Regions from separate parts of the Variovorax sp. 01T432 genome, predicted to be linked through region 1. Evidence: predicted binding sites of a transcription regulator. Region 1 holds the regulator's gene; the other holds the start of a gene.
The links. Region 1 encodes LexA, which represses DNA repair genes until DNA is damaged. Its sites were predicted from a motif close to ACTGTATNNNNATACAGT; they were not measured.

Region 2: AC1DNF_RS27615 (ATP-dependent helicase) is a predicted target of LexA. The motif match lies at 2,127-2,144, and genes of this name have one in related genera.

The regions. Positions count from the first base shown of each region.
Region 1 covers NZ_JBFTPS010000009.1:46,010-49,419, reverse strand. The annotation lists gene AC1DNF_RS09700 (D-2-hydroxyacid dehydrogenase family protein) at 1-991, opposite strand, end outside; gene AC1DNF_RS09695 (hypothetical protein) at 1,070-1,414, opposite strand; gene lexA (transcriptional repressor LexA) at 1,532-2,206, opposite strand; gene AC1DNF_RS09685 (asparaginase) at 2,281-3,276, shown strand; gene adk (adenylate kinase) at 3,327-3,410, opposite strand, start outside.
Region 2 covers NZ_JBFTPS010000048.1:46,600-50,009, forward strand. The annotation lists gene AC1DNF_RS27615 (ATP-dependent helicase) at 1-2,114, opposite strand, end outside; gene AC1DNF_RS27620 (magnesium and cobalt transport protein CorA) at 2,319-3,308, shown strand; gene AC1DNF_RS27625 (5'-methylthioadenosine/adenosylhomocysteine nucleosidase) at 3,301-3,410, opposite strand, start outside.

The sequences.
Region 1 (3,410 bases):
GCGCGCCAGGGTTGACGATGTTGGTCGGACTGCCCTTGATGAAGCTGACCACATTGTCGAAGGCCTGGCCGAAATACATCTCGTAGCTGTCTTGCTCGACATAGCCGATGTGCGGTGTGCAGATGCAGTTCTCCAGCCGCAACAGTGCATGGCCCTGCAGCGGTGGCTCGCTCTCGAATACATCGATGGCAGCCAGTCCGGGGCGACCGCGGTTGAGCGCTGCGAGCAGAGCGTCCTGTTCGACAAGTTCGGCACGCGATGTATTGACGAAGAGCGAGGTGGGCTTCATGCGGGAGAGATCCTCGAGCGTGACCAGGCCACGAGTCTCCTCCGTCAGCCGCAGGTGGACAGACAGCACGTCCGCCGCCATGAAGAAGGCTTCCCGGTTCGGCGCCACCTGAAGGCCGTCGGACCTAGCCTTGGCGCAGCTCTCCTCGCGGCCCCAGATCACGACTTGCATGCCGAAGGCCTGCCCGTAGCGTGCGACGAGTTGACCGATACGGCCATAGCCCCAGATGCAGAGCGTCTTGCCCTTGAGCACCGAGCCGAGACCGAAGTTGGGGGGCATGGAAGCGGATTTGAGGCCCGATTGCTGCCATGCCCCGTGCTTGAGATTGCTGATGTACTGCGGCAAGCGGCGCATGGCGGCCATGATCAGGGCCCAGGTCAGTTCCGCGGGCGCCAACGGCGAGCCTGTGCCTTCCGCCACCGCCACGCCATGCTCAGTGCAAGCAAGAACATCGACGTGACCACCGACCCGGCCCGTCTGAGAAATGAGCTTGAGCTTCGGGAGCTTCTCGATCAGCTGCCGGGAGATCTGGGTACGTTCACGGATCAGCACGATCACGTCAGCGTCCTTGAGGCGCACCGACAGTTGCCCGATGCCCTTGACCGTGTTGGTGTAGACCTTCGCCGCATACGCGTCGAGCTTGGATGCGCAGCGCAATTTGCGCACCGCATCCTGATAGTCGTCGAGGATCACAATGTTCATGGCGTGCCATTGTGCCTCGCACGATCGACATGCTGTGTCGGCGCAGCGCTGAAGTGCAGCGCAGGGGCCTGGCCAGCTTCAGTGCAGCGGGGTAGAACGAGGTGCTGCGTTCGCGGCTTCCAACGCGACGAGCCTGTCAAGTTCGGCGCAGACATCCGCCATCCGACCCGAAATCACCACGCGGCCGGCCCTTTGACCAGGGTGCTGCGCATCGACGGTGCGCACCACCCGCAAGGGTCTGGAGATTCGCTGCATCTTGCCTTCGGTGGCCACGCTCGGCCGAGCCGCGCAGCTTGGGCGGACACCGACGTAGCGAAGGCCCGCCGAGTCTTCCCGGCGTGAACGGCGCGCCGGAATCAATCGGCTGGCCAGGGCGTGCAGTGGCATGAACAAGTCAGCGATGCTGAGTAGGGCGATTCCCATGTGAACTCCAGAAAGGTCAGAGGTTGAACACAGGCAGGATTGCTCTCATCGGCCTCGACAGGGTGATGGCCCTCGGCCATACGCCCGCCACCTGTCGCGGCCGGGTTATTCAGTTGCTCACATCAGCATCGTGTTGCGAATCAAGCCGACGGCGAGGCCTTCGATTTCGAAGGGTTCGCCAGGCTGGACCACGATGGTGGGATAGTCCGGGTTCTCGGCATGCAGTTCGATGACTTGCTTGTTGCGCTTCAACCGCTTCACCGTGACCTCGTCGCCCAGGCGCGCGACAACGATCTGGCCGTTGCGAGCTTCCTTGGTGGCCTGAACTGCAAGCAGGTCGCCGTCCATGATGCCGGCGTCCCGCATGGACATGCCGCGCACCTTGAGAAGGTAGTCTGGTTGCCGCTGGAACAAGGTGTTCTCGACGTAGTAGGTCTGGTCGACATGCTCCTGGGCAAGGATGGGGGAGCCTGCCGCCACGCGTCCGATGAGCGGCAGCGCAAGCTGGGCCATGCCGGGCAGTGAAAGGGAGAACTGGTTGTTGCGCGATTCGTTGATGGAGCGCAGCGCGTCGCCCTTGAGTCGGATGCCGCGCGAGGTGCCGCTGACGAGTTCGATGACGCCCTTGCGAGCCAGGGCCTGCAGGTGCTCTTCGGCCGCATTGGCGGACTTGAAGCCCAGTTCGGAAGCGATCTCAGCACGGGTGGGCGGAGCGCCTGTGCGTGCGATTGCGCTTTGGATCAGATCCAGAATCTGCTGCTGGCGGGCGGTAAGCTTGACGGAGAACTGCATGAATGGCTCCTGGCGGATACTGGTTGGATAACCAGTAGCTGTATTTTTAACCAGTTTTCGAAAGTTGGCAAGCGATGGCCGAAACCAATTCAGATGGCAAGCGCCGCGTGGTCGTCCTCGGCACGGGCGGGACCATCGCCGGCCGGGCAAGAAGCGCAGGCGACAACATCGGCTATACGGCGGGTGAGGTAGGCGTGGCGGACCTGCTCGGATCCATTGATGCGCGCGAAGGCATCACCTTGTTCGCCGAACAGGTGGCCCAGGTCGACAGCAAGGACATGAGCTTCGGCATCTGGCGCGAACTGGCAATGCGCTGTGCGCACTGGCTTGCGGAGCCCGCAGTGGCGGGCATCGTCATCACGCACGGCACCGACACGCTCGAGGAGACGGCCTTCTTCCTGCAGTCTGTGCTCGCGCCCTCCAAGCCCGTGGTCCTGACCTGCGCGATGCGCCCCTCGACGGCGCTCGCCCCCGACGGGCCACAGAACCTGCGTGACGCGATCGTGGTGGCCGCCATGCCGGACGGTGGCGGCGTGGTCGCCGTTTGCGCGGGCACGGTGCACAGCGCATTCGACGTCCGGAAGGTCCATACCTACCGGCTTGATGCGTTCGATTCGGGAGATTCGGGACCGGTGGGGTACGTCGAGGAAGGGACGGTGCGCCGGCTCAGGAACTGGCCGGGTGGGCCATCCGCGGCGGCGCGCGAGTTGTTCGACCGGATGAAAGGCGCGGCGGTCCAGTGGCCCCGCGTGGAGATCCTGATGAGCCATGCGGAAGCGCGTGGCGACATCGTCGATGCTCTGGTGCGCGAGCGCAAGGCTGGCGCGGTCGACCCCGTGCAGGGTCTTGTGCTGGCGGCCACCGGGAACGGCACGCTGCATCACGCACTGGAGGCCGCGGCCCTTCGTGCGCAGGCTGAAGGCGTCGCCATCTTGCGAGCCACTCGATGTGCGGAGGGCCGCATCCTGGCCCGACCAGGCGACGGCTTGCGCGATGCCGGCTCGTTGACGCCTGTGAAGGCGCGCATTTCACTGATGCTGGATCTCCTGCCCGGCGCGGCGCCCAACTGAGCCTCTGTCGAGCGCATCGCCGCGCCTGTCCGGCCCGGCGGTTTGGAGGTTCAGCTGCTCAAGGCCGCGAGCGCGCGCTGTGTGATGTCCTCGACGGTTCCGACGCCGCTGATGGCGCGGTATTTCGGTGCCGC
Region 2 (3,410 bases), on a different contig from region 1:
CGCCAGGCGGCGCGCATGCGGCTGAGCAGGTCGATCGTCGCTGCTGGCGGTGGCACATGAGGCGCACGCTCGGGCGGCGGCGGCCAGGTCTGCTGATCGAAGGCTTGGGCATCGGCCGCCGAAATGAATCGCGTCCGGCCCGCGTAAACATGCCGGTCGCCGCGGACGGCCTGCTGCGTGACGTAGAAGCGTTGAGGCACCAGCAGGTGCAGATGGTCGCGCGCGCGGGTCATGGCGACATAGAGCAGTCGCCGCTCCTCCTCGAGTTCGCTGGCCCCCTGCGCGACATCCGCCGGTATGCAGCCGTCGACCACGTTGAGCACATGCACCGAGGTCCACTCCTGTCCCTTGGCCGAATGGATGGTGGAGAGGATGAGGTAATCCTCGTCGAGCAGCGGCGGGCCCGCCCGATCGCTCGTGGCCTCCGGCGGGTCCAGGGTGAGTTCGGTCAGAAAGCGCTCGCGCGAAGAATAGCCGGCGGCCAGCCGGGCCAGTTGTTCGATGTCGAGGCGGCGCGGCCCGGCGTCGTCGTGGAGCCGCTCGAGGTGCGGCAGATACCAGCCCAGGGCGAGTTCCATGTCGCCCGGCCAGGCCAGCGCGGGCGCACGCAGCGCTTCGTACACGGCCGCGAAACGCGCCCACTCGGTCTGCGCCGCGGAGGGCGCGACAAAGTCCCGCACGACGGCACCCGGTTCGGCGGCCTGCGCCATGGCTTCGAGCAGGCGCGTAGACGTCGCCGGGCCGATGCCCGGAATCAGTTGCGTCACCCGGAAACCGGCCATGCGGCCCCGCGGGTTCTCGGCGAAGCGCAGCACGGCGAGCAGGTCCTTCACGTGCGCGGCCTCGAGGAACTTGAGGCCGCCGTACTTGACGAAAGGAATGTTGCGCCGCGCGAGCTCCAGTTCGAGCGCCGCGCTGTGCGAGGAGGTGCGAAACAGCACCGCCTGCGATTTGAGCGCCAACCCGCCCTCGCGGTGCGCGAGGACGCGATCGGCCACCCAACGCGCCTGCTGGGCCTCGTCGGGCACCAGCACCAGTTGCGGCCGCCCGGCCGAGGGCTTGTCGGTCCAGAGCGTCTTGGCGTGGCGTTCCGCCGCCCGGGCGATCACCGCGTTGGAGACATCGAGGATGGGCTGCGTCGAGCGGTAGTTGCGTTCGAGCGTGACCACGCGCGCCGGCTGGGTGAAATGCCCCGGAAAGTCGAGGATGTTGCGCACGGTTGCGCCGCGGAACGAGTAGATCGACTGGGCGTCGTCTCCCACCACCGTGACGCCGCGGCCGTCCGGCTTGAGCGCGCGCAGGATGGCGGCCTGCAGCAGGTTCGTGTCCTGGTACTCGTCGACCAGCACATGGTCGAAACGCTCGCCGATCTCGGCAGCGAGCGCTGGCTCCGCCACCATCTCGGCCCAGTACAGCAGCAGGTCGTCGTAGTCGAGCACGTGCTGCTGCTGCTTGGCCTCGACGTAGGCGCCGAACAGGCGCTTGAGTTCCGACTCCCATTCGGCGCACCACGGAAACGCATGCTTGAGGACCTCGGCAAGCGGCGCGCAGGTGTTGACGGCGCGCGAGTAGATCGACAGGCAGGTGCTCTTGCGCGGAAAGCGCCGCTCCATGGACGCCAGCCCGATGTCGTTGCGCACCAGGCCCATCAGGTCTTCGGCGTCGCCGCGGTCGTGGATGGTGAAGTTCTCGTCCAGGCCGATCCGGGCCGCGTATTCGCGCAGCAGGCGGGCGCCGACGCCGTGGAAGGTGCCGGCCCAGGGCAACGCCGGCGGCGCCCCCTGCGATGCCAGGCCCAGCACGCGCGCCAGCACCTGGCCGGCGCGCCGCTCCATTTCCTGCGCGGCGCGGCGGGAGAAGGTCAGCAGCAGGATGCGCTGCGCATCGGTGCCCCGCGCGATCAGGTGGGCCACGCGGTGCGCCAGCGTGTTGGTCTTGCCCGAGCCGGCGCCGGCGATCACCAGCAACGGCCGCGCATCGGGCTGCGCCGCCTCGCCCCCGGCCCCGTGCGCGCCGTGCTGCACCGCCGCGCGCTGCGCGTCGTTGAGCTTCCCGAGTGCGGCGGCGAGACGCTCGGCCTGGGTGGTGGGTGCGGGTGTCGCAACGCTCTGCATCGCCGCAACTTTACTGTATGTCCATCCAGACGTCCGAGTGATTGCCCAAGGGCCGGTGACATAATCGCGCCGCACCGCATTTGGAGTCGCCGCATGGACCTTCCGCCTCCGCGGCTTTCAACTCCCGTCTGACGGCCCGTCGGCGAGGAGCTTGAAAGCGCCCCTTCCTCGCCCATCCGCCCAGACATTTCACGGGAGTGAGCCTTGCTCAACATCTTCACGCTCGCCAATGGCCGCCTCGTCCAGGAAGAGATCGAAGCGCTGGAAGAGCTTTCCAAGTTCCAGCCCATCTGGGTCGACCTCGAATCGCCCACGGTCGAGGAAAAGCGCTGGATCAAGCAGTACTATGGCCTGTCCATTCCCGAAGACGCGATGGACGAGGACATCGAGGAATCCGCGCGCTTCTATGAGGAAGACAACGGCGAACTGCACATCCGCAGCGACTTCCTGATCGACGACGACGAGAACCCGCGCTCCGTGCGCGTGGCCTTCATCCTCAACCAGCACAACACCGAACTGCGCAGCCGCGGCGTGCTGTTCTCGATTCACGACGAGGACGTGCCGGTGTTCCGCCTCCTGCGCATGCGCGCGCGCCGCGCGCCGGGACTGATCGAGGACGCGAAGGAAGTGCTTCTCAAGCTCTTCGACGCCGACGCCGAATACTCCGCCGACACACTCGAGAACATCTACGACGAACTCGAGATCGCCGGCAAGAAGGTGCTCGAAGGCAACGTGAGCGACGAACTCGCCGGCGAGGTGCTGGGCGCCATCGCGCGGCAGGAAGACCTGAACGGGCGCATCCGCCGCAACGTGATGGACACGCGCCGCGCCGTGAGCTTCATGATGCGCAGCCGCATGCTCAATGCGGAGCAGTTCGAGGAGGCGCGGCAGATCCTGCGCGACATCGAATCGCTCGACAACCACACGGCCTTCCTGTTCGAGAAGATCAACTTCCTGATGGCCGCGACCGTCGGCTTCATCAACATCAACCAGAACAAGACCATCAAGATCTTCTCGGTCGCCAGCGTGGCGCTGCTGCCGCCGACGCTGATCGCGAGCATCTACGGCATGAACATGCAGTTTCCGGAGATCGCCGCGCTCGGCGCCGCCGGCTACCCCTACGTGCTCGTCCTGATGGTGGTCAGCGCGCTGGGGCCGATGCTGTACTTCCGCAGCCGCGGCTGGCTCAAGTAGCGAGCCCGTCCGGCGCCGGCTCGGGCAGCGAGCCCAGCCAGGCGTCGATCACCGCCAGGCTGTAGCGGCTCGCGACCGCAGCGACGAAGCGCAGGAAATCGG